DNA from 3 places in the Pelosinus baikalensis genome. Region 3 is predicted to be linked to each of the others. Evidence: riboswitches for the same ligand, from Rfam matches in the RefSeq annotation. Region 3 holds a riboswitch; each other region holds the start of a gene.

Region 1 (7,922 bases), on a different contig from region 3:
TTATCATCAGTCTTTACATGATATAAAGAAATCCCCAAATTGGTTTTTTCATTTAACGATTTTTTCATACCAATTTCAAAGGTATCAGAGGTTTCAGGGTCTAAATCAGGATTTGCTATGACATCACCCATTCCTCCCCCTCCGTACCGATATACTTGATAAAGGAGTGGTGGATTAAAAGAATGTCCATAGGAAGTATAATAGCTAGTAGATTTATTCGCTTTATATTCAAAAGAAATTTTTGGACTCAATTCATCATAACTGCCATTATCGTGGTTTTTACTCGTTGATGGGTTCAATACTTCACCGGCATCATAGTAATGAGAATAACCGTTATACTTTTTATAATGGTCATAACGGACTCCTAAATACATTGTTACAGGATCAGAAATCTTATATTCATCTTGCACAAATAAAGCAATATTTTTAGCTTTTCCTCCATGTTTCTCATAGAAACTGGTCACTGAATTATGATCTTTCCAGTTAGTCAGATTGTATCTTGTTTGATCAAAAGACTCTTCTTTTCCATTGAAGCCAGCAACAATTGTATGCTTCCCAATATTTTCCCATGCCTTTTGAAAATCAATATTATAGGTTTTGTTTGGATAAAAAGAGTTTGTTCCTTTACCTTCCCAATTAATATTTGTTACCGAAGAAGACGCACTGCTGAATCCATCTTTTTTCGTATCGCTAAATCCAATGTTTAACTGCACTTTATGATCATCATCTTGATAATTTAATGTGTGTAAATCAGTTTCCCTTCTTCCTACGTATCCCAAAAAATTGCCTGCAGTTAACTTCACATAGCTACCATCTTGGGTCTTTACAGTTCCATTAAAAATTGGATTGCCATTTGCATCATAAGCATAGGTGAAAGGATTTTTGTAAGAATAGTCATTTTTGCTTTTCATATACGTATATTTCAACGATTTATTATCATCAAATTTATATTTTAAATGAAAAGACTGGTTTTCATTTTCCCATTCTTTTTCACCACGACCGCCAATAAGGTATGACCCATCAGATATTTTAGGTAAATTTACATTTTTGATCGTACTTGGGTTTACCGTTGTACTTGCGCTGCCGTTAGCGGTTCGATAATAACCGCGATAGCCGTCTGAGGACCTTTTTTCATATCCTGCTCCAACAGATAGTTTGTCATTTAATTTTTGATCAAAATACATACTTTTTTTCCATGTATTATTGCTTCCATAGGAAACAACAGCATCAATACTGGTATCTTTTTCACTATCTTTTGTAGTAATATTTACAACTGCGCCAACCGCGCGTCCTCCATACAAAGATGATGCTGCTCCCCGAGCAATTTCAATACGGGCAATACGCTCTACAGGGATCATCTCCCAGTTCATAACTCCATTCCAACCAGAATTCATCGGCTGTCCATCTAAGAGAACCAGAATATCAGTGCTGCCAAAACCTCTGATACTGATTCCGCCCTGTGCGATTGGACTCATGTAGACACCTGTTTTCATTTGCAATGCTTCCGTGACAGATGTCACATTTTTGGCAGCGATTTCCTCTGCGGTAATCACATCAACACTGGCTGGAACTTCTTTCACATCTTTCATTGTTCTAGTAGCGGTTACAATCATTTGATCCAAAGTGAAAGTAGGAGTCGATGTTTCTTCTTCGGCAGCAAGGGAATTGCCTCCGCCCAGCAGCATCGAACTAGTAAGCAGCATTGTTATTAAAACTTCTTTATTGGCATTTATTAGTTTTGCTTTCTTTTTCACTCAAAGATTTCCTCCTTAGATTTTAATACACACGAATTAGCCCCTCTCTGAAATTCAGAAAGGGGCTATAAAGCATAAAAGATTCCGTTCATATTCGATTCTGACCTTTGCAACAGCCAAAAAAGATTGTTCTCTCTAAATCCCCTCCTCATCGCTCGTGAGTATAACGGTGACTAACAATCAGGCAGTTCTCCTGGCTTTCGGATCTTTGCTTACCCGCGTCTTCCCAAAGCTTGCGCTCCAGTGACATCTTTGCGGATTCACTCCCCGTTACAGTGGCGGGACCGCGCCGGTATTACACCGGTCTTCCCTATTAAGCCCTTGCGGGCACCTGACGTAACGATATTCAATTTTTAGTAAGACAAGCTATACCATCTATTACTTTTATCACTTCTTACTAGGAATTGTCAAGAAAATTCTGTCTGTTTATAGGGGATAATAAAAAATTTCAACTATTTTTGTAATGTCTACTATCCAAATCGCCGCTGGCATTGATAATATCTTTGATAAAAATTACTCTGAATTTATTAGTCGGTCAGGGGCGTTGAGTTTATGAGTAACGACGGCTTGATCCTCCTGCCGCTAAAATTACGTAGTTAGGTATTAAACCTTCTGTATCATAACGGAAGGCATTTAGTATTTTAAAGAAATAATACGTATGTTACTATTAACACGAGATAAGTAGTGCAGATAGTAATAAGGAGGAAGAATAAGTGTCTATATTCAATTTACGACAAAAAGAATTAATCAGACTACTTATTGCAGAAAATGATTTTAAACCAATTAAATATTATTCGGGAGTTCTTAAAGTATCTGATAAAACACTATCCAAAGATATAAATTTTATTGAAAATTATTTGAAAAATAAAAATATTGAGATTACTCGCAAGCCGGGGAGTGGTATACAAATAAAGATTGGTAATCATCAAAAAATCGATTTACTAAATGATATCAATGCAAATTTAGGAGCATTCGATCCATTGTCAATCAAAAATCGCAGAATAGAAACTTTGAAATTGTTGCTTACGAAATCAAATCAAAATACATCCATTCAAAAATTGGCAGATACATACTATGTTAGCAAAGCCTCCATTGCAAATGATTTAAAGTTCATAGGGGATTGGCTGCAAAGCTATGATATTACACTCAATAGAAGTGTGGAAGGCACAAAGATTAATGGATCAGAAGTAAATATACGAAAAGCAATTGCGTCCATTACCAATGAATTACTAAATGATACTAGTGATGGCCTTGATGAAAGGAGCATCTCTAGGCTTGATTCACAGACAATAAAGGGATTATCTAAGATCTTTGATATTGATTTAGTCTTATATATTGAAAAAATATTGATTGATTTAGAAAAAACATTGGAATATACGATTGGTGATCCATATTTTATTAATTTATTGACCCATATTCTTATCTGTATAAAAAGAGTAAGTGAAGGCAACCAAATCCAAGGGCAGAATAATAGCAGCTTCATGTTTCTGTCTACTGACAACCTAATATCCGAAAGTGCTGCTAAGCTAGCGCTAAAAATTTATGAAAAATGTAAAATTAATATTAATGACTCAGAAATTCATTATATTTATCAATACCTGGTTTCATGCGGAGTTGGACAACGACTACTGGGGAATTCATTAGTTATTAAAAAAGACCAGGAAGTGAATTACATTGATATAACTACTTCTCTAATCAAAATGGTCTCAGATATTTTAACCTTTGATTTGACCAAAGATCCTTTGCTGCATGATGGATTAATATTGCATATTAGACCAATGCTAAATCGTCTTAAATATAACATTCAAATAAAAAATCCATTATTAAAAGAAATTGAGGAACGATTTACTGAAATGTTAAGCATATGCCAGATCGTAGTGCATTTGATTACCTTAAAATACAATTTAAATACTATTAGTATTGATGAAATTGGATATTTAGTGACTTATTTTCAAGCAGCCATTGAAAGAGGAATCAGTTATAAGAAAGTAATTGTAGTTTGCCATAGCGGCTATGGTACTTCACAATTATTGACAACTCGATTGAGAAGGGCATTTCCCCAGTGGCAGATTGGCGATGTAATATCAGAACATAAATTAAGCACGATCAATTTAGATGATATCGACTTTATTATCTCAACAGTTCATTTAACGATTAAAGAAAAACCATATATGCTTGTTTCAGCATTATTAAATGAAAAAGACATTAAAAATATTAAGAGCATCTTAATTGAAGATTCATTTGAAAATACTAAGCAAGATTTACAACTAGAAAATCTTGAAAAATTAATTTCTGCTACTGATATTTACATTAACACAGAAGATGCATTCATTATTAATGATCTAGAAAATAACAATGCACAAAAATTATCGTTTTATAAAGTTGAATTCGGCAAAGAAATACAGATATTCTTGGCTGGAAATTGCAATGTTAAACGACTTGCAATCCAAATCGTGAACAATACGGAAGACGGCAATCGTATAAAATTTTTATATTCTCAATCCTGATTATGAACACGTAAAAGATATAGTCATGGAGATCTATCACTTATACGAGGCAAAAAATGAAATGAATTATCTGCTAGAATGCACTCGCACTATCGATGTGCAACGCTTTTTAATGAAAATTTGAAGGGAATGGGGTAGAATTATGGATTTATCAAAAGTGATAAGAAGTGAAACAATCAAATTGGATATGGAGGCTACCACAAAAGAGGAAGTTGTGGAAGAGTTAACGGACTTATTGTTTCAGGTAAATGCGATATCAAATCGAGAGAACTTTCTAAAAGATGTATTTTATCGGGAATCAATAGGAACAACTGGAATTGGTAATGGCATCGCTATTCCCCATGGAAAATCAAAATTTGTTAACAAAACATCACTGGCTATTGGGAGAACGAAAGCTGATATTGATTGGAAAAGCCTGGATGATCAGCCGGTTCGTTTTATTATTTTATTTGCTGTTACTGAAGAAGATAAAAATAGCACTCATATAAAGATATTAGCAAAAGTAGCTAGTAATTTAGGAGATGATGATGTCTGTGCCAAGTTATTAAAGGCTAAATCACCTGAAGAAATCTTAGATATATTTTCAGGCAGATAATTAAAGAAAGGGGAGGGATGTTATGAAAATTGTTGGAATTGCAGCTTGTACTTCAGGAATTGCTCATACGTATATTGCAAAAGAAAAATTAATGAAAGCGGCTAAAGAGTTAGGGCATGAAATTCACATTGAGACCCAGGGAACAATAGGAACGGAGGATGAATTAACGGATCTCGATATTAAGAATGCAGATATCGTAATCGTAGCAGCCGATATCAACGTTGGTGGTAAAGAACGATTTGCAGGCAAGAAAATTCTCAATATTCCAACCAATATTGCTATTAAATCGCCAAAATCAATCATAAAAAAGATCCAGGCTGACTTAGGACTATAATTAAATATGGATAATTAGAGGAGAGATAGTATGCTCAAAAAATTACAACTTAAAAAACATGCAATGACGGGTATTTCCTATATGTTGCCTCTGGTTGTAACAGCGGGACTTCTTATTGCTATTGGAAATCTCTCAGGCGGATCAGTCATAAAAAATTACAAAGAAGCGTATTCAATTGCTGATGCGCTGGTTTCTCTGGGTGTATTTGGCATGGGTTTAATTGTTCCGGTAATAGCAGGTGCTATTAGCTATTCCATTGCTGATCGTCCAGGTATTGCTCCGGGTTTAATGATGGGCTTAATAGCGAATGCAATTGGTGCTGGTTTCCTAGGTGGCATGTTAGGAGGATATATCGTTGGCTATTTCGTACAATATTTAAAAAATAATTTGAAAGTACCAGTATGGGCTCAAGGTCTAATGCCAATGATGATTTTACCCTTAATTTCAACTATGATTGTAGGCTTACTTATGTTCTATGTAATTGGTACTCCCATCGTTTGGTTAACAGCAACACTAACAGAGGTATTAAAAGGTTTGCAAGGTGGCTCAAGATTTATATTCGGTTTAGGAATGGGCGCGATGGCAGCATTTGACTTTGGCGGACCAGTAAATAAAGTTGCTTCATTATTTGCAGATGGTTTATTAGTAGAAGGAATATATGGACCAGAAGCTGTTAAAATTCTTGCATCCATGGTTCCGCCATTCGGCGTTGCATTATCATGGATCATAGCAAGGAAAAAATATTCAAAAGAAGAAGCAGAAAATATTAAAATTGCATTCCCCATGGGCGTTGCGATGATAACGGAAGGAGTTATTCCCATTGCAGCCAGAGATCCAGTTCGTGTTATCGCTGCTTGTTCCATAGGGGCAGCCATAGGTGGCGGATTTTCCATGCTTTGGAATGTAGGAAGCCCCGTGCCTTCAGGCGGTATGTTTATCGTGCCTGCCATGGAGAATCCAATAGGATTTTTAGCTGCCTTATCCATTGGCACAGTGATAACGGCTGCAATATTAGTGTTAACGAAAAAAACGGCCTCAGACGATTCATTCTTTGATGAAGAAGATGAAAGCGTAGATTTATCAGAACTTAACATCACAGATCAAATTAGATGAGAGGGTGAAACATGTACGTTTCAATGAAAGAAATGCTCAAAAAAGCAAATGAAGGATATTATGCAGTTATGGCAATTAATTGTTTTAATCTAGAAACGATTAGAGCTGTCATTACTGCAGGGGAACTTGAAAAAGCACCAATCATCGTAAATATAGTACAAGATCATTTAGTAAGACATTGTGATAGTGGTTTAATTGCTCCCGTTGTGAAAATGTTAGCAGCAAGTTCCGATGGAGAAGTTGCTTTAAATTTGGATCATGGTACAGAGTATCAATATTTAACCCAGGCAATGATAAGTGGGTTTTCTTCTGTAATGGTGGATGCTTCTCGCTATGATTTAAGGGGAAATATTGAATTCAGCAAAAAGATTGTGGAATTTGCCAAAGAATACAATGTAAGTGTCGAAGGCGAAATTGGCTGCATGGGAACCAATGAAGATGGTTCTTTTACACAAACTGCAATGTATTCAGACCCCGATGAAGCAAAGCTCTTCGCAGAGGAAACAGGAGTTGATGCTTTAGCGATATCTTTTGGATCATCTCATGGAAACTATCCAGATGGAATTGTGCCAAAATTTGATTTCCAGCGATTAAAAGCAATTAAAGATAAAACAAAAGTACCTCTTGTTTTACATGGAGGATCAGGTTCTGGTGAAGATAATATTTTGCAGGCAGTACAGTTTGGCATTAATAAGATCAATGTTGGCTGTGATTTTTTCAATGCGTGCGCAGAAAGCACGAAAGTCCAATTTAAAGAAACCCCTGATAAGAACTACTTTGAATTAATTCACCAAGTAGAAAAAGACAGTATTGAGAAAGTTAGATATTATATTCGATTAGCAGGATCAAGTGATAAATCAATATAAAATATGAGGAGAGACGCACATGTTAATGAATATGAAAGAATTGTTGAAAGTCGCGCAGAAAAATCAGTTTGCAGTACCTGCATTCAATATCGGCAGTGGACAAATTTTAACAGCAGTGGTTCAAAGTGCAGAAGCAATGCAATGTCCAGTAATCTTAGCAATTCATCCAGATGAATTATCCTTTTTAGGAGATAGCTTTGTTGAATCCTGCAAAGCAGAAGCTAACGCAGCCAAAGTACCAATGGTTATTCATTTAGATCATGGTGGAAGTTTTGAACAAGTAATGCGTGCAATTCAATGTGGTTTTACTTCCGTAATGATTGATGGCTCCCATTTGTCATATGAAGACAATATTGAAATAACCAAAAAAGTTGTAGGAGCAGCCCATCCAATTCATATTTCAGTAGAAGCAGAATTAGGAACAATAGGGACTACTGGGACCTCTGCTGAGGGGGGAGCAAGCGAGATTATATACACTGATCCTAAGTTAGCAAAAGACTTTGTTGCCAAAACTGGAATTGATACATTAGCAGTTGCTATTGGAACGGCTCATGGTATTTACCCGAAAGGAATGAAGCCAAAACTTAGGTTGGATTTATTAAAAGAGATAAGAGATGTTGTTATGGTTCCATTAGTTTTACACGGAGGTTCATCAAATGCAGATGAAGAGATTGCGGAATCCGTAAAAATCGGAATCTCTAAAATAAACATTTCTAGCGACGTAAAAGCAGCTTACTATAAAAAGGTGCGTGA
Region 2 (7,922 bases), on a different contig from region 3:
TCATCGCCAGAGCCAAAGCAGCCCGTTGAAGTTGACCACCGCTTAATTGAAAAGGATATCGCCCGTAGGCTTCTGCTCCTTTTAATCCGACTTCATTTAAAGCATCCCAAGCTTTTTTCTGCCGTTCTTCTCTTGTCCAGCCCCTATGGGCCCGCATGACTTCATCTATTTGTTTACCTAATGTAAAGTAAGGAGTAAAAGCGCTCTGATAATCCTGAAAGACATAAGCAATATCCGTACCACGAAGCTCCCGCAATTTCCCTTCGGAGATACTTGCTAAATCTTGACCCAGCATTTGTATTTCCTTAGCTTCTCGCCGCAGTCCGTTTGGCAGCAGTCCTGCTAAAGAAAAGGCACTGATACTTTTACCGCTGCCACTTTCACCGATCAGAGCAAACCATTCGCCAGCGCGGATAGAAAAATCAATACCGTGCACCAAAGGACGGTTATCGGGACAAAAAATTTTTAAATCACGAACATTCAGTAATTCCATCTCGTCCCTCCTCCTGGCGATCTGAACCAATTTTTTCTACTAAACGATTCCCTAGTAGATTCATGACAAATACCACTAAGAATATAGCCATTCCTGGCACAATCATTAAGTAGGATGCCTGTGTAAAATAAGCTCGCCCTTCGTTGAGCATAGAGCCCCATTCAGGATGAGGAGGCTGAACACCAAGACCGATATAAGAAAGGGAAGCTACCAAAAGTATGACCTTGCCGATATCAAGGGTAGCCAAAGCCAACACGGGACCAATCACGTGAGGAATTAAGTGACGTCTAAGAGTAGTATAGCTGCCGGCGCCGCTAATTTTAGCAACTAACAGATAGTCTTTGGATTTTTCTTGAAGAACCACACTGCGTACCAGCCGAGCATACCCCACCCATTTCACAATAAGGATCGCAAACATCAGATTAAAAAATCCCGCACCCAAAAGGCCGCTAATAACAATGGCAACGATATATTCCGGAAAAGCCATGAATGCATCTACCAAACGCATCAACGCCCAATCTACACGTCCACCCAAATAGCCAGCAAAAAGGCCAATGGGTACGCCAACCATAATCGATAGACCCAAAGCCATCAAGCTAATTCCAACAGTCATCTGCCCGCCTGTCAAAATTCGGGATAACTGATCTCTGCCCAATTGGTCTGTCCCTAGCCAATGCTCCGCACTTGGCAATTGAAGTCGCTTGGAAAGATCTACTACATTAGGGTCCATCGGCGCTATCCAAGGTCCAAATAAAATGATTAGCATAAAAATAACAGTCAGCCAAACGCCCCAAGAAGTTTTTTGTATCATTGACGTTCAGCCTCCTTCAAGGAAATTGTAGGATTTAAATAACGATACGATAAATCTACAGCTAAATTAATTAAGAAAATCAAAATGCCAATGGACAGTACAAAGCCCTGAACAATAGCATAATCCCGACGGGTAACGGCTTCAATTGCCAGTTTACCAACGCCAGGAAGTCCAAAAATCACTTCCACTACCACTGATCCGCCCAACAAACTTCCAAAACTAACTCCCAAGATTGTCACAACGGGTATTAGACTGCCTTTCAAAACATGCCGCATAAAAATCACTTTTTCAGAAATGCCCCGAGAACGTGCTGCCCGGATAAAATCCTGGCGGGCACAATCAATTAAGCTATTGCGAAAAATTTTAATAAAGGGAGGCGCAATAGCGATGGCTAAAGAAAGAGAGGGCAAAATAAGCCCTCCATTAGCCATTCCTACTGCCGGCAGTAAGTGGAGACGAACAGAAAATAAATCAATGAGCAGCAGCCCCAGCCAAAAACTCGGAATGGAAGCCCCCATGAGGCAAAAACCAGTAGAGAATTTATCAATCCAACTCCCGGCAAAACGGGAAGATAATGACCCAAAAACGCCAACAAGGACTATTGTCAACAGTAATGAAGTACCAGCCAGCAAAAAAGTGGCAGGAAAAGCGTGGGAAAGTTCTGCAGCAACAGGGCGCCCCGTCATTACGGATTCCCCTAAGTCTAGTTTCAGCAAGTTGCTCATATAGCGAAAATACCTCTGGTAAACGGGATCATTCATACCCATTTCCTGTCTTAAGGCTTCTACCTGTTCTGTGGTCACAGCCACTGTATCCACCCGGAGCAGGGACAATGCCGCATCTCCGGGAGCAACTTGAACAATGGCAAAGCTAACCAATGAGATAATCCATAAAAGGAGAATGCCTTCACTTATCCGTTTCAATAGCCAGTTTTTATTCTGAAACCACATCCAAATCCTTGGTAACCATTTGGAACTCAAATTCATTTGATGGAGTCACCCAGCCTTTCACGTTTTTACGATATGCAGCCGTTTCATATGGGGAAGTTATATAGGCATTATAAGCTCTGTCTTCTATTATCGTAGCAATTGCCTTTGCCGTTTCATTTCGCTTTGCTTTATCGATCGTCTGATTATAGGTGTCCAATAAAGAAATTAATTCTGGTACATTGAGGCGGCCATGATTTTGCATACCTTTCGGTGAAAAAGCAGCATTTAAGAAAAACGCTCCATCTCCTCTGGTAGTAGTCAGCAAAGAGTATGTCACTAAATCCCAATTTCCTTGGGGCAAATATTCATCAATATTCTCAGCTACCTGAATTTCCATTTCAATTCCCACTTGTTTAGCCGTTGCTTGAACAATTTGAGCGATTTGCGGCAATTCGGGACGAGCAATATAGGTAGCCATCCGAAGTTTGATCGGCTGACCATTTCTAAGTACCTTACCATCCTGCACCGTTAAACCAGCAGCCTGAAAATGCTGCAATGCCTTGTCCAAACTGTAGACATGAGGCTTAGGATCAGGAGAGAAAGGATAATTTCCTGGGAAAGGATTGTAGGCTACAACGGCTTCTTTCCCCATAACCTTATCAACTATTTCCTGACGATTAATGAGGGCATCCATTCCTTTGCGGAATTCTTCATTCCCCCATAAATCTTGATTGTTACCAGCATAATTGTAAATTAAATGATACACTCGTTTACCTGGAACACTCTCTACGGTTACCTTGCTATCCTTGCGCAAAGTTTGCAGCGTATCCAGTGCCGGACGATAAATGATATCCGCATCGCCGGATTGCAACGCCAATAGACGAGCATTTGCATCATCATTAAATGTCATAATAACCCGATCCAATTTCGCTATACCATTCCAGTATTTAGGGAATTTTACCAATTCTGCACCTTTAGCAATATCAAAGCTGGCAAACATAAATGCACCCGTTCCAATAGGCGGCTTACCATCTGGCACCATCACATCCATAATCACCGTATTATAATGAACTAATTCCGACGGCAGAGCCGGATATGGATTTTCAGTGGTAATTTTTAAGATATCACCGACTACCTCAATTACAGCAATTTTTAAAGATGCTTTTACGCCAGGATTTACGGAAATAGAGCGCTCTAAGCTAGCCTTAACAGCCTCTGCAGTCAGATCTTTTCCATTATGGAATTTCACTCCCTTACGGATTTTAAACTCCCAATGCTGACCATCGTCAGATTTCCAGCTTTCTGCCAGCCAAGGATAGAGTTCTGTTGTTTTTGGGTCCAATCCAACCAGGGTTTCCATCGCTCCAGAGTTTAAGATAAAACTAAAATGACACCGATGAGGGTCCATCGTATTCGCAGGCCAAACCGTGATAAATTTAAGTACCTTCTCCTTCGCACCACTACTGCTCTTCTTGTCAGAAGAACAGCCAGCCACTGCCATCAGCAAACAGCTGATTAACCCCAAAATAATCCATAAATAAGAACGTTTTTTCATTTTTCTCCGCCTTTCTAGTTATAATAAAAAAACTCTCGGTATAAACCGAGAGTAAAACGCAAGCAGAAAACAATACGAAAATTCGCATAAATCCCATCCCCATCTCTCGCAGGTTATATCGGTGATTTGTTATATAGGCAGTTCTCCTGACTCTGGATCATTGCTCCCCCAAACCTTCCCAAGATATCATCTCAGTGGCACAACATGGGTTTGCTCCTCATTACAGTGGCGGGACCGTGTCGGCATTGAACCGAACTTCCCTATTAAGCCCCGAAGGGCACCTATACCAGCAATATCTAATTGTAATAGTCATTCTCATCGATACTTTACAATAGAATCCTCTCTTTGTCAACTGTTGGTTTTTTTGCAACATATAGATAAATGGAGGAAATCCTTTTAAATCTTTTATCATTAAGCAAGATGTAATTCGATCCGGTATGAATTAAATGGCTAATTTCCCTTTTTCATCTTCAATAATTAATTCTCCACCATGTTTTAGCATCTTTTCACGCACATATTGAAAAACGTGGATACCATCATGATCCAAATGTCCGATATTATTAATATTAACCACAATACGCCGATACCCATACTGCAAATGCTTCAGCATGTTTTGCTCCAGAAAATTAAGATGCTCTACAAATACGTCACCGCTTACATTCATATATACTTGTCGGTTATCAGTTGTTACCCATACAGACATCCCTCTTCCTCCTTTTACAACCTTAAAATAACAAATTCACTTTATTTTCATATGTTTTATGAGCTTACAATCTTATTTTTCTTTTAATATTGATAATCATTATCATTTTAACAATAATTAAAACATCTGTCAAATATTTTAATTCTCAATCAGTGTATGTAACCAAATCTTTTACTGTTCATATACTAAATTAGATTCCCTTACTTATATGTTAGCCGTGGCTAACCATATTTTTTCCTACTAATGTTAGCCCTGGCTAATATTAAACCATTTTGCCAAAGGAGGATTTATAATGAATACTGCATTAACAACAATTCCATTATCAACACTGGGCATAGGATCTGTATGCCAGATCGTATCCCTTAATTTACAAGGCTTGCTGCGCCGCCGCATTCTAGACTTAGGTATGGTACCAGGAACGCCTGTTCAATGTATTCGCAAGAGCCCAACAGGTGACCCTGTAGCCTATATGGTACGTGATACTCTCATTGCTTTACGCAGTGAAGACGCCAGTCAAATTCATGTTAATCCGATGTAATCTGGGCTATAACTATAGCCAACAAATTTAGGGGGGGAGAATGGGAATGAGCAATTCTACGATTGAAGAACATCATAAACTTCTGAGTGAGCATTTTGGAGTTACAACGACTCCTGGGCAATTTACGGTAGCTTTAGCTGGTAATCCAAACGTGGGAAAAAGTACTGTTTTTAATGCGCTAACTGGCTTACATCAGCACACAGGAAATTGGCCTGGGAAAACGGTTGATAATGCCCAAGGAAGTTTTACGTATTTAGATCGTTCTTTTTTAATGATCGACTTACCTGGTACTTATTCGATCTTAGCCCATACAGTAGAAGAGCAAGTTGCCAGAGACTTTATTTGTTTTGGCAAACCGGATGCAACACTAGTAGTATTAGATGCTACTTGCCTTGAACGCAATCTTAATTTGGCGTTGCAAGTCATGGAAATCACACCAAAGATTATTGTTTGCGTCAATCTGATTGATGAAGCAGAAAAGAAAAATATTAAGATCGATATCTCTGCTTTGCAAAAAGATTTAGGTGTACCAGTTGTTGCCACTGCTGCCCGTAATGGAAAAGGTCTCGACATCCTGCGTCAAAAGCTATATGAAATGTCTACAGGACTTTGCACCGTAGCCCCCAGGCAAATTAACTATTCTTCTGAAGTAGAAAATGCCATTCAACAACTTCTACCAAAAGTCTCAAGGTTAATCGGATCGAATCTCAACCCTCGTTGGGTCGCACTGCGGTTATTAGATGGAGATGAAGCGTTTATCAACAGCATCAGTCAATATCTTGATTTTGATCTGCATTCGACACGCTTACAGGAGGTTGCTGTATGAGTGCTGCTATAAAACCTATGATCACCCTAGAGGAAATATGCACTGAGGCGGAAAAAATCCGCCTTAGTAATCCCAACTTAGGTGATAAAATTGTATCTGATATTTATAAAAATGCCGAAATGATAGCAGGGCCAGCCGTAAGTAAAAATTCCACTAATTCATGCAGCTGGGATCATAAACTTGACGATATCTTAACTTCCCGATTATTTGGTTATCCTATCATGTTTACTTTACTTAGCATCATCTTCTGGATTACGATTGCAGGGGCAAACGTTCCTTCGCAAATGATTGCCGACACGCTTTTTGCATTTCAGGATCAGCTTTTAATCTGGTTTGAATTAGCAGGAACCCCCTCTTGGTTAACTGGTATATTAGTCTTAGGTATGTTTCGAAGTCTCGCTTGGGTTATCGCGGTTATGCTGCCACCTATGGCAATCTTCTTTCCCTTGTTCACACTGCTAGAAGATTTAGGATATTTGCCAAGAGTCGCCTTTAATCTTGATAATATGTTTAAGAAATGCCGTGCTTGCGGCAAACAAATTCTCACCATGTGCATGGGGTTTGGCTGTAATGCTGCTGGCGTCGTTTCCTGCCGTATCATTGATTCTCCTCGTGAACGATTAATTGCTGTGCTGACTAACAACTTTGTACCATGCAATGGACGATTTCCTACCTTGATTGCGATCGCCACTATTTTTATGGGCGGCATGGTGGTATCAGAATTACAAACTGCAGTAGCCTCACTAGTAGTAACAAGCTTAGTTGTGTTAGGAATTTTTATAACTTTTACTGTATCTTGGGCTTTATCACACACACTGCTAAAGGGAGAAGCTTCTTCTATGGTCTTAGAGCTGCCTCCTTACCGCAAACCCCAATTAGGCGCTATTTTTTACCGTTCTCTCATTGATCGCACGATCTTCGTCCTAAAACGGGCAATTATCATGGCAGCACCAGCAGGTGCCATTACCTGGCTGCTTGCCAATATTTACATAGGCGAAATAAGCATCATTGGTCATTTAGCAGCTTGGCTGCAGCCTTTTGCTTACGCCATTGGCCTAGACGGTTTTATTCTTTTAGCCTTCATCCTAGGTCTGCCTGCTAATGAAATCGTTATGCCAATTCTTCTCATGTGCTATTTATCAACTGGTCAAATGATGAAATATGGCACCTTAGAGGAATTACGGGATATACTTATCAATAATAACTGGACTTGGTTAACTGCTGTCTGCACAATGCTCTTTTGCCTGCTTCACTGGCCTTGCACCACAACCTTGCTATCCGCTTATAAAGAAACAGGCAGTAAAAAGTGGACCTTTTTGACTTTTCTGATTCCTACTATCATTGCGTTCACGGTATGCTTTTTAGTAGCTCAGTCAGCACGATTGCTCAACTTAGTATAGAGAATGCATGGTCATTACAGACAGAAAGCAGGCTGCTGTGAACTAAATTTAGCAGCCTGCTTTAGTTTTAGTAAGGAGTACTACTCATTATTTCATCTTGCTGACACTGCATATCGATAACGCTTTGCCCTATCTTTACGAGTAAAGTCAGCAATTGTCCCATCGAATGATTGTTGGTGGGCTGCACTAATTTTAGCAATGTTAGAATAGTTAATCATTCCTCTTCCTTCTCTTCTTGATTCATCACGTGCTCTAAAAAAATATTATAACATTCAGTATGATTTTGCATAAATTTTACGAGCAATTGAATCGATTTGATCGTTTGTTTAGAAAGATAATGCTCCATAGCCTCTGCTTCTGCTGCTATATCACAATCAGCACAAATCAAAGTGAGAAATTCCTGCAATATCTTATTTCTCTCGACTAAGAAGTTTCCCGTTTTTTTTCCTTTATCAGTCAGATCAATAATACCGTAGCGTTGATAATTTATATATTGTCCAGCTTTTAATTTGCGTAACGCTTTACTTACAGAGGGCAGCGATACATTCAATTTTCGGCTTATATCGGTAACCCGCACAATATCATTATATAAAGAAAAGCGATATAATTCTTCTAAATAATCTTCCAAACTGGGTGATAGCATAACAGCCGCCTCCCGTACGTTAGA
Region 3 (7,922 bases):
TGCCTTTAATAAACTGTATGATCAGCACTTTGAATCCCTGTCCCCAAGCCCTTAGTCCAAGACCTAAAGCTGCTGTTGTTTTTCCTTTGCCATTTCCTGTGTTAACAAGAATTAAACCATGTCTGTTTTCCATATCCATTCCTCCCCCCTTATTTTCAAAACCCTTTGAAACAACTTTGTAGAATATCTAGCTATTACTCCTTTATCTATTTCGCTATCGACATATCAATGCCTGCATATACCATGTCCGGCTTTTTGACTCATAGCATCCTTAAGATGCTGCACATAAAGATCTTGAATCTTCGTATTTTCTCCTAAGCCATGGAGATAGACATCCACTGTGAAACCCGCCTTTACTAGCTGGGATTTGGCAGAATCCTCATCATCACCAGCCATGTCATTATTGACATGATCACCAGCAACCAGCATAAATGGCATCAATATTACTTTCTTGATATCCCGCTTTTTTAACTTTGCAATCACACTTTCTAGCGGCGGGAAACCTTCTACTGTATAAACAAATATATGATTCAGTCCAGCTTCTTCGATTTTCATTTGCAATGCAGCATAGGCTGTATTGGCAGGATGTATGCCGCCATGTCCCATAAACACAATGGCTTCTTTGCTTTCCACTTTAGGCAATTGTGCCGTCAAAGCCTCAATGGCTTCTACATAATCATCTGGTCTGTCTTCCTGCCCTGTATAATAAAGCAAAGGACGGCCGATTACAATCTTGTCAAATGCTTTTTGGTGCCCATGAATGTATTGAACGACGATTTTCTTGATCTTATCATATTCTTCGCCACCAACCACATGCAATGGCTGAACATATACTTCTTTGTATCCTTCATCTTCCAGCCTTTGGATTGCTTCTGTTTCTGTATCAATGTGAATACCATCTCTGGCTGCTAACCTTTTGATAACGATTCGAGATGTAAAGGCTCTGCGTACTTCATATTCGGGAAAATTCGCTTTAATCTTATTTTCTACACTTTCAATATTTAGTCGTAACCCTTCCTGATAGGTTGTACCAAAACTCACAACTACAATAGCCTTTTTCATCATTAGCCACTCCTCGTATTTCTTCTTTCTGTTAGTGAATACATATAAAAATCTCCTAACCAATTGGTCAGGAGATTGAAGCTTATCATTAAGTAATCTGACTCATTCTATAAAATTCCAGCCTTTATGTGCCAGAAAAAATACAACTAACATCTGTACTTAATCCCCTCCCCATCACTCGCAGGTCAATTGGTGATTGTTATATAGGCAGTTCTCCTGACTTAGAATCATCGCTTCCTCAAACCTTCCCAAGATTTTATCTCAGTGGTAAACCTAGGGGAATGCTCCTCATTACAGTGGCGGGACCGCGTCGGCATGTAACCGAACTTCCCTATTAAGCCCTAACGGGCACCTATACCATCCATATGTACTTTTTATCATACCGCTTGTATCGTATAACAAGCGGTATGATTTGTCAATGTAAGAGTCCCTGGAAGAATTGACTATTTGAGAAACCCATTTTTTCACTAGTTCTAGTTGAATGACAACCTAAAACGAACCTATATAATAGATGCCTCGAAAACCCATAGATGGACTGGGAAGCTGGCAATTATCCAAGCTGCCAGCAATATGAGAGAGAGGATACACACCGATTAGGATTTGATTGGCTCCTACCCACTTAACCGCCACTGGATAGTTATCTTGTATTTTTTCTATCCTGATAATTTTATCCATTACAGTCAGAATAAAAAATGAGACCAGCTAACCAAAGTTAGCTGGTCCTTGCTTTTATAAGTTATACCCTTAAAAGGCTAAAATACGAGCTGGATTTTCTACCATTATCTTTTTGATATCGTTGTCAGACACTCCGCATTTTTTTAATGATGGTACAACAGAATCTGCGAGACGCGTATAACCTTCACCCCCACCTCGACGTGTAGCCAGTTTAGTAAATACATCATTCCCGATAACGATTTGTCCTGCATAGCCCTCTCGGATCAACGACACTAACCCCGATAAAATATACCAGTCAGGATAATGAGCAATCCCCAAAGGCTCATCATCCGCCTCAAATCCAAAAGGAGTGAAAGAAAGTATAAAGCCCATATCAAGCAACTCTCTGTGCAGGCTGATATCAAAAGGTACATGTCCAGGATTGTTCACAAGTTGTTCAATAGAAAGAACGCCCATTAGCAGCTGGACATGACACAAGATTGTCCTTTCAGGAATACACCCACCTCGAGATAGGGGCTGCAGTACATTCTGCCTCACCTCGTCCCTTGTGAGATCAGGTCCTAGGTGAACCTGCAGCGACAAACCCGTTTCGCCGGAGACGAAAGCTGCCGCGCGCAAATAGTCTTCTAATTGTTTAGTGTATACCTCATAGGCCGCCTTAATATGGCCGGGAAAAATACCAGTTCCGCCAACGCCTTGATCAATTTCGCGGCGCAAAAATGCACCAAACTGTTCAAATGACATATCACGGTAATAAGCTGGCCATGTATATTCTGCATATAAACCTGTAGAAGCCACAATATGAACACCCGTACGTTCGGCTATCTGCCGAATGGCAAGAAGGTCATTGGGCGAACTGCGAATGCCAGGTGCGCTAACTTCAACAATTGAATCGCCACCACGATCTTTAAATTCGCCGACTTCGGCAGTCATCATCTGCTTGTCATCTAACCTCATATTGTCCAAAGATAAAACTATGTTATGACGCAGGGCTGAACGATTCTCCAGCACTAGCTTATCTTCCAGCTTCAGGTTGCGACGACTCGGGATAAAGCAGGATTTACGAGTTCGATTGCGAAACATGGAGCAGTCCGAAAGGACATGTTCATGCATAGAGGTGAAACCAAGCTGTTCTGGTGCGATCGGACCGCAAACCGTCATAATCTTTTGCGACATACTATCATCCTTTCCTTTACATTAGCGTGTCTTCAAGAACGCTTGATAGAGTCGCCCCGAAAATCAAAAGTTATTTTAACTGGAATGTTGTATATTCTGGCAGACACGATTATCCGTAATATCATATGCCCATGCAAATGCCAGAGGAACATTTTTTTATGATAATCCCTTGATCCTGATACTGACTTATATTCCGCTGTTGCTTTTTCTCTTGATTTCTTGCCACAACTTTCACATTTTAATCTATTTTTATCACCTCTTCTTTCCTGAAACAACATCCCAGTCCCCTTGTTTTGTTTCCTGAAACAACATCCCAGTCCCCTTGTTTTGAAAGTGGAACTAGACGGACTGGAAGCTGGCAATTATCAAAGCTGCCAGCAACATAAGAAAGAGGATACACACCGATTAAGGTAGTATCCTCTTTTATAGATTCCATCACAACCTATATATAATCACCAAAGATTTGCCCCTTATAAACCACACCTTTACTTTTTACTACTTGGTTTCATTCGTAAATTGTTTTTGTTTATCTTTGCCATACTCCACTATTTGATTGGCTTCTACCCATTTAACCGCCACTGGATAGTTATCTTGTATTTTCTCTTTCTTGATAATTTTGTCCATTACGTCAATAATGGTTTTACCGATGGCGTAGGAATCTTGGTCTACTATACCTGTAATCAATCCTTCTTTAATTCCATTTTCCCAAGTAGGGGTATAATCAAAACCAAAGTGATATATTTTCCCAGCCTTGCCTTGTGATTTGATAGCTTCCATAACCCCGGTATCAGGCCCCTCGGAACCTAGAGAAAATACTGCAATTAAATCCGGATTAGAGGTTATCTGCCCTTCTAACTGTCTTTTAGATTCAGAAGCTTGATCATTATCCTGGATGGGTTCTAACCAGGAAAAACTTTGCGCATCCGCCCCCATTACACCCTCAAACCCTTTTCTTATTCCTTCTTGCCGATATGTCATAGTTGTTTGCGTAAGATTTACTGCTGCCAAAGCGATCTTACCATTTTTAATTCCTTTTCCTTTTAAATATTCTGCAGCTTTTTTCCCCAACTCTTCACCAGCCAATTTGTTATCGGTTCCCACATAAGCCGCTCGGTTGTCCTTTGTTTTGACATCTGCATCAAAAGTAACGATGGATACTCCTGCATCCTTTGCTTCTTTCACCTTCCGATCAAACATATCCGGGTCCATGGGCGCAATCGCAATTCCTACAGCGTTACTCGTTATAGCTTCCTGGAGAAATCCAATATGTTTTTCATTTTTTTGTGATTCACTAGGAGGTGAAGTCTTAAATACCAAATTATAGCCAAGTTCCTTAGCCCGCTCCTCAGCTGCCTTTTTCATCGGTGACCAGTATGCTCCTGTATCTACAATCGGGATGAAGTATAACGTCTTTTTATCTGAGCCAGACGCATTACTAGTAGATTTAGAATCGGAGCCCGAGCAGCCGGTCAATACTCCCATCATGATTCCAATGAGCAGTAATGCCAGTATCTTCTTTTTCATTTACATCTCCCCCAACATATTACTTATTGATACTCCTGCCGCTAGCAGCTATCATGCTGCTTTAAAAGTATCTGCCAAATTACACCTCCTAATAACGTTTGATTGTGTTTTATGTATTACCTTTATCTATTGCGGCGATAGTAATCTACAACTACGGCAATAACGATAATACCGCCAGTAACAGCCTGTTGTATAAAAGAATTTAAACCCAAAATAGCCAGTCCATTACGAAATATTTCTAAAGTAAAAATACCAACAACTGCTCCGGGGATATTCCCGACACCACCACTGAAAGCTGCACCCCCAATGATTGCCGCAGCCATAGCAAATAAGCCGACGCCAGCGGCTTCGCTTGGCGCTCCAACATTTAGATTGGACATTAAAAGTACACCCGCCAGAGCCGCTAGAGCTCCTTCCAGCATATATACTTTTATGATGTGTTTTTGAATGTTAATTCCTGATAATCTAGCAGCTTCCTGATTAGAACCTACCGCATAACAATAGCGTCCAAAACGAGTATGGTTCATCACATAGGTCAAAGCGATTACCACTGCTGCAAAAACAAGGGTATTTGTGAAAATAAAATTTACACCCACTTTCGTATTGGATAACAAATAAAACCAATCGGGAACACCTTTCACATAGATACCATTGGTTATAAAGAGGATAATACCACGAATCATATAGTCAGTACCTAATGTCAAGATAAATGAATCTAACTTAAATCTTACAATAAAGAAACCGTTGATAAATCCCCAAAACATTCCTATCACAATTGCTGCTAAAATGACCACAGGAGGTGAAAAACCTTTTACAGCCAGAAAAACAGCAGCCGTTCCTGCAAAAGCTGCGATACTTCCTGCTGACAGATCGACTCTTCCAGTTACTAACAACATCGTTATCCCAACAGTAGCGATTCCAACCGTTGGAACTTGCCGAAAAAAATTACCAATATTAGCTTGGCTTAAGAACAATGGACTAATCAATGAAAAAGCAATTATTAACACAACCAAGACGATATACACGGAATACTTCAGAAATAAATCCTTACTATCTATTTTCCTAAATATAGATGAACCGTCATTGAGCTTTGGGTTCAACATGATGCCCCCCTACGGTAGCAAACGCCATAATCTTCCCTTGCGTTGCATCCTGTTTCAATATTTCTCCTGTTAATCTTCCCTCACACATGACATAAATTCGGTCTGCCATGCCCAAAAGTTCGGGAAGTTCAGAAGATATCATAATTACAGTCTTGTTCTCTTTCACTAATTGATTCATAATTTGATATATTTCAGCCTTAGCCCCCACATCAATTCCTTTCGTGGGCTCATCGAAAATAAATACTTCTGAGGCAGTATTTAGCCATTTAGCCAAAACGACCTTTTGCTGATTTCCGCCTGATAAATTACCGACCGCAGTATCTACGGATGCGGTTTTAATTCGCAGACTTACTCTGAATTTTTCAGCAATTGCCTTAAGCTTGCTATGCTTTAAAATAGCATCTTGCATATTGGGCATGTTGATGTTTTCCGCTACCGACATGATCAATGATAATCCTTGGCCTTTTCTATCTTCGGTAAGCAAACAAATCCCTTGATTTATCGCATCTTTAGGCGTATTTATCGTGACTTTTTCTCCCCTGACTTTAATAGTTCCTTGGGATATGGGATCTGCACCAAACAACATTCTTACGATTTCCGTTCTACCTGATCCTACCAGACCAGCAAAACCAACAATTTCACCTCTCTTAGCATAAAATGAAACACTTTTGACCCTGCCTGCATAGTCCGATAATCCCTGTATTTCCAAGATAGTTTCCCCGATATTACCATATTCTTTAGGAAATAACTCTGTAATATCTCGACCAACCATCATCGTAATTAAGGTATTCTGGGACACACTTTTCACATCAACCGTCCCTATATACTGACCATCCCGCAATACGGTGGCATGGTCACATATCTCGAAAATTTCTTTTAGTCGATGTGATATATAGATGATGGCAACCCCGTCTTGTTTCAATGTATTAATGATTTTAAACAATGCGGCTACATCATCATTACCTAATGAAGTAGTTGGTTCATCAAATATAACGATTTTTGCATCCAAGCTAATTGCTCTGCCGATCTCTAACAGCTGTTTTTGCGCTGTAGGCAGCGTTCCCACTATATCAGTAGGCTTTACTTTAGAACCAAGCTTTTTTAGAATGGCTTGCGTACTCCTATACAATTCTTGATAATCAATAATTCCTAACAGTTTATTTTTATAGGGCATTCTTCCCATGAAAATATTTTCCGCCACATTTAAGGCTTCTGCAAGATTCAGTTCTTGATGAACAAAACCGACTCCCAGTGCTTGTGCTCTTTCTGGTGTCATAACGGTACAATCAACATCATTAATGAATATCTCCCCTTTATCCTGAGGATAAATTCCGCCTAAAATTTTCATAAGTGTTGACTTTCCTGCACCATTTTCACCTAAGAGTCCATGTACCTCTCCCGCGTTAACTTCAAGATTTACACCCCTTAGAGCATATACACCCGGAAAACGTTTTTCAATTCCTGCCATTCTCAGTCTCTTTTGCATCAAACGTTATCCCCCTTATATCCTCATAGCAAAACCCATTAATACTCCAGTTCTATAGCTTCTCCGACAACTTCTAATACTATTTTTTCCATCACCCTGCCAATCAGCAATTGAAGACTCCTAGCATCCGGCTGACAGCCGCCTACATATATTTCAAATACACCAGGCTCCAATATACAATTACCTTCCTCATTAATCAGTGCCAATTGTCTTGGGGTTAGGGCAAAGAATACTTCTTGTTCTGTGCCAGGCAGCAAATGGACTTTTTGTATGCCTTGTAATTCCCAAATAGGAACTTCTACGCTCGCCTTCACATCTTTTATATACAACTGTACTGTTTCATCAGATGCAAAATTCCCAGTATTTTTAACCAATACAGAGCATTGAACATTTTCCCCAGCAGAAATTTTTGTACGATTTAGCTGCAACTGCCGATATGCAAAAGTAGTGTAACCAAGTCCGTAGCCAAAAGGATATAAAGCTTCCTTTGTCATGTATCTGTAAGTTCGATTTTTCATGGAGTAATCTGTAAACTCAGGAAGTTCTTCTGTAGTACGATAAAAGGTAATTGGTAGTTTACCTACAGGACTATATTCACCAAAAATCGCCGAAGCCAACGCTTTTCCCCCTTCTGCTCCTGGATACCAAGCTTGTATAATAGCAGGCACCTTCTCGGCAGCCCAGGTAACAGTCAAAGCACTTCCTGCAAGAAGCACCAAAATGATCGGTTTCCCTGTTTTATAAATCACTTCCAACAGTTCTTGCTGCAATCCTGGCAAATTTAACCCCAATTTATCCCCACTAGCATATTCGTTGGAAACATCGCCTTCTTCCCCTTCAATACTCGCATCCAGTCCCATGCACATGACGACAATATCCGCTCGCTCTGCAGTAGA

What was found. A riboswitch is a leader RNA that binds a small molecule or an ion and turns the genes downstream of it on or off. The one in region 3 is predicted to bind cobalamin.
Region 1: another riboswitch for cobalamin. It lies ahead of LMF89_RS01140 (TonB-dependent receptor); the one in region 3 lies ahead of LMF89_RS11420 (sirohydrochlorin cobaltochelatase).
Region 2: another riboswitch for cobalamin. It lies ahead of LMF89_RS20915 (ABC transporter substrate-binding protein); the one in region 3 lies ahead of LMF89_RS11420 (sirohydrochlorin cobaltochelatase).

Annotation. Positions count from the first base shown of each region.
Region 1 is NZ_JAJHJB010000001.1:280,299-288,220, reverse strand. Features, by position in the region: gene LMF89_RS01140 (TonB-dependent receptor) at 1-1,754, opposite strand, end outside; cobalamin riboswitch at 1,921-2,104, opposite strand; gene LMF89_RS01135 (BglG family transcription antiterminator) at 2,468-4,261, shown strand; gene LMF89_RS01130 (PTS sugar transporter subunit IIA) at 4,404-4,856, shown strand; gene LMF89_RS01125 (PTS fructose transporter subunit IIB) at 4,879-5,190, shown strand; gene LMF89_RS01120 (PTS fructose transporter subunit IIC) at 5,221-6,303, shown strand; gene LMF89_RS01115 (class II fructose-bisphosphate aldolase) at 6,315-7,169, shown strand; gene LMF89_RS01110 (ketose-bisphosphate aldolase) at 7,189-7,922, shown strand, end outside.
Region 2 is NZ_JAJHJB010000041.1:23,925-31,846, reverse strand. Features, by position in the region: gene LMF89_RS20930 (ATP-binding cassette domain-containing protein) at 1-493, opposite strand, end outside; gene nikC (nickel transporter permease) at 471-1,304, opposite strand; gene nikB (nickel ABC transporter permease) at 1,301-2,290, opposite strand; gene LMF89_RS20915 (ABC transporter substrate-binding protein) at 2,238-3,788, opposite strand; cobalamin riboswitch at 3,908-4,088, opposite strand; gene LMF89_RS20910 (STAS domain-containing protein) at 4,231-4,491, opposite strand; gene LMF89_RS20905 (FeoA family protein) at 4,784-5,029, shown strand; gene LMF89_RS20900 (FeoB small GTPase domain-containing protein) at 5,076-5,855, shown strand; gene LMF89_RS20895 (nucleoside recognition domain-containing protein) at 5,852-7,255, shown strand; gene LMF89_RS25935 (hypothetical protein) at 7,348-7,473, opposite strand; gene LMF89_RS20890 (metal-dependent transcriptional regulator) at 7,470-7,898, opposite strand.
Region 3 is NZ_JAJHJB010000014.1:12,437-20,358, reverse strand. Features, by position in the region: gene cobO (cob(I)yrinic acid a,c-diamide adenosyltransferase) at 1-133, opposite strand, end outside; gene LMF89_RS11420 (sirohydrochlorin cobaltochelatase) at 226-1,065, opposite strand; cobalamin riboswitch at 1,252-1,433, opposite strand; gene LMF89_RS11415 (phosphotriesterase family protein) at 1,807-2,898, opposite strand; gene LMF89_RS11410 (hypothetical protein) at 2,946-3,191, opposite strand; gene LMF89_RS11405 (sugar ABC transporter substrate-binding protein) at 3,409-4,437, opposite strand; gene LMF89_RS11400 (ABC transporter permease) at 4,560-5,540, opposite strand; gene LMF89_RS11395 (sugar ABC transporter ATP-binding protein) at 5,518-7,026, opposite strand; gene LMF89_RS11390 (glycoside hydrolase family 3 C-terminal domain-containing protein) at 7,065-7,922, opposite strand, start outside.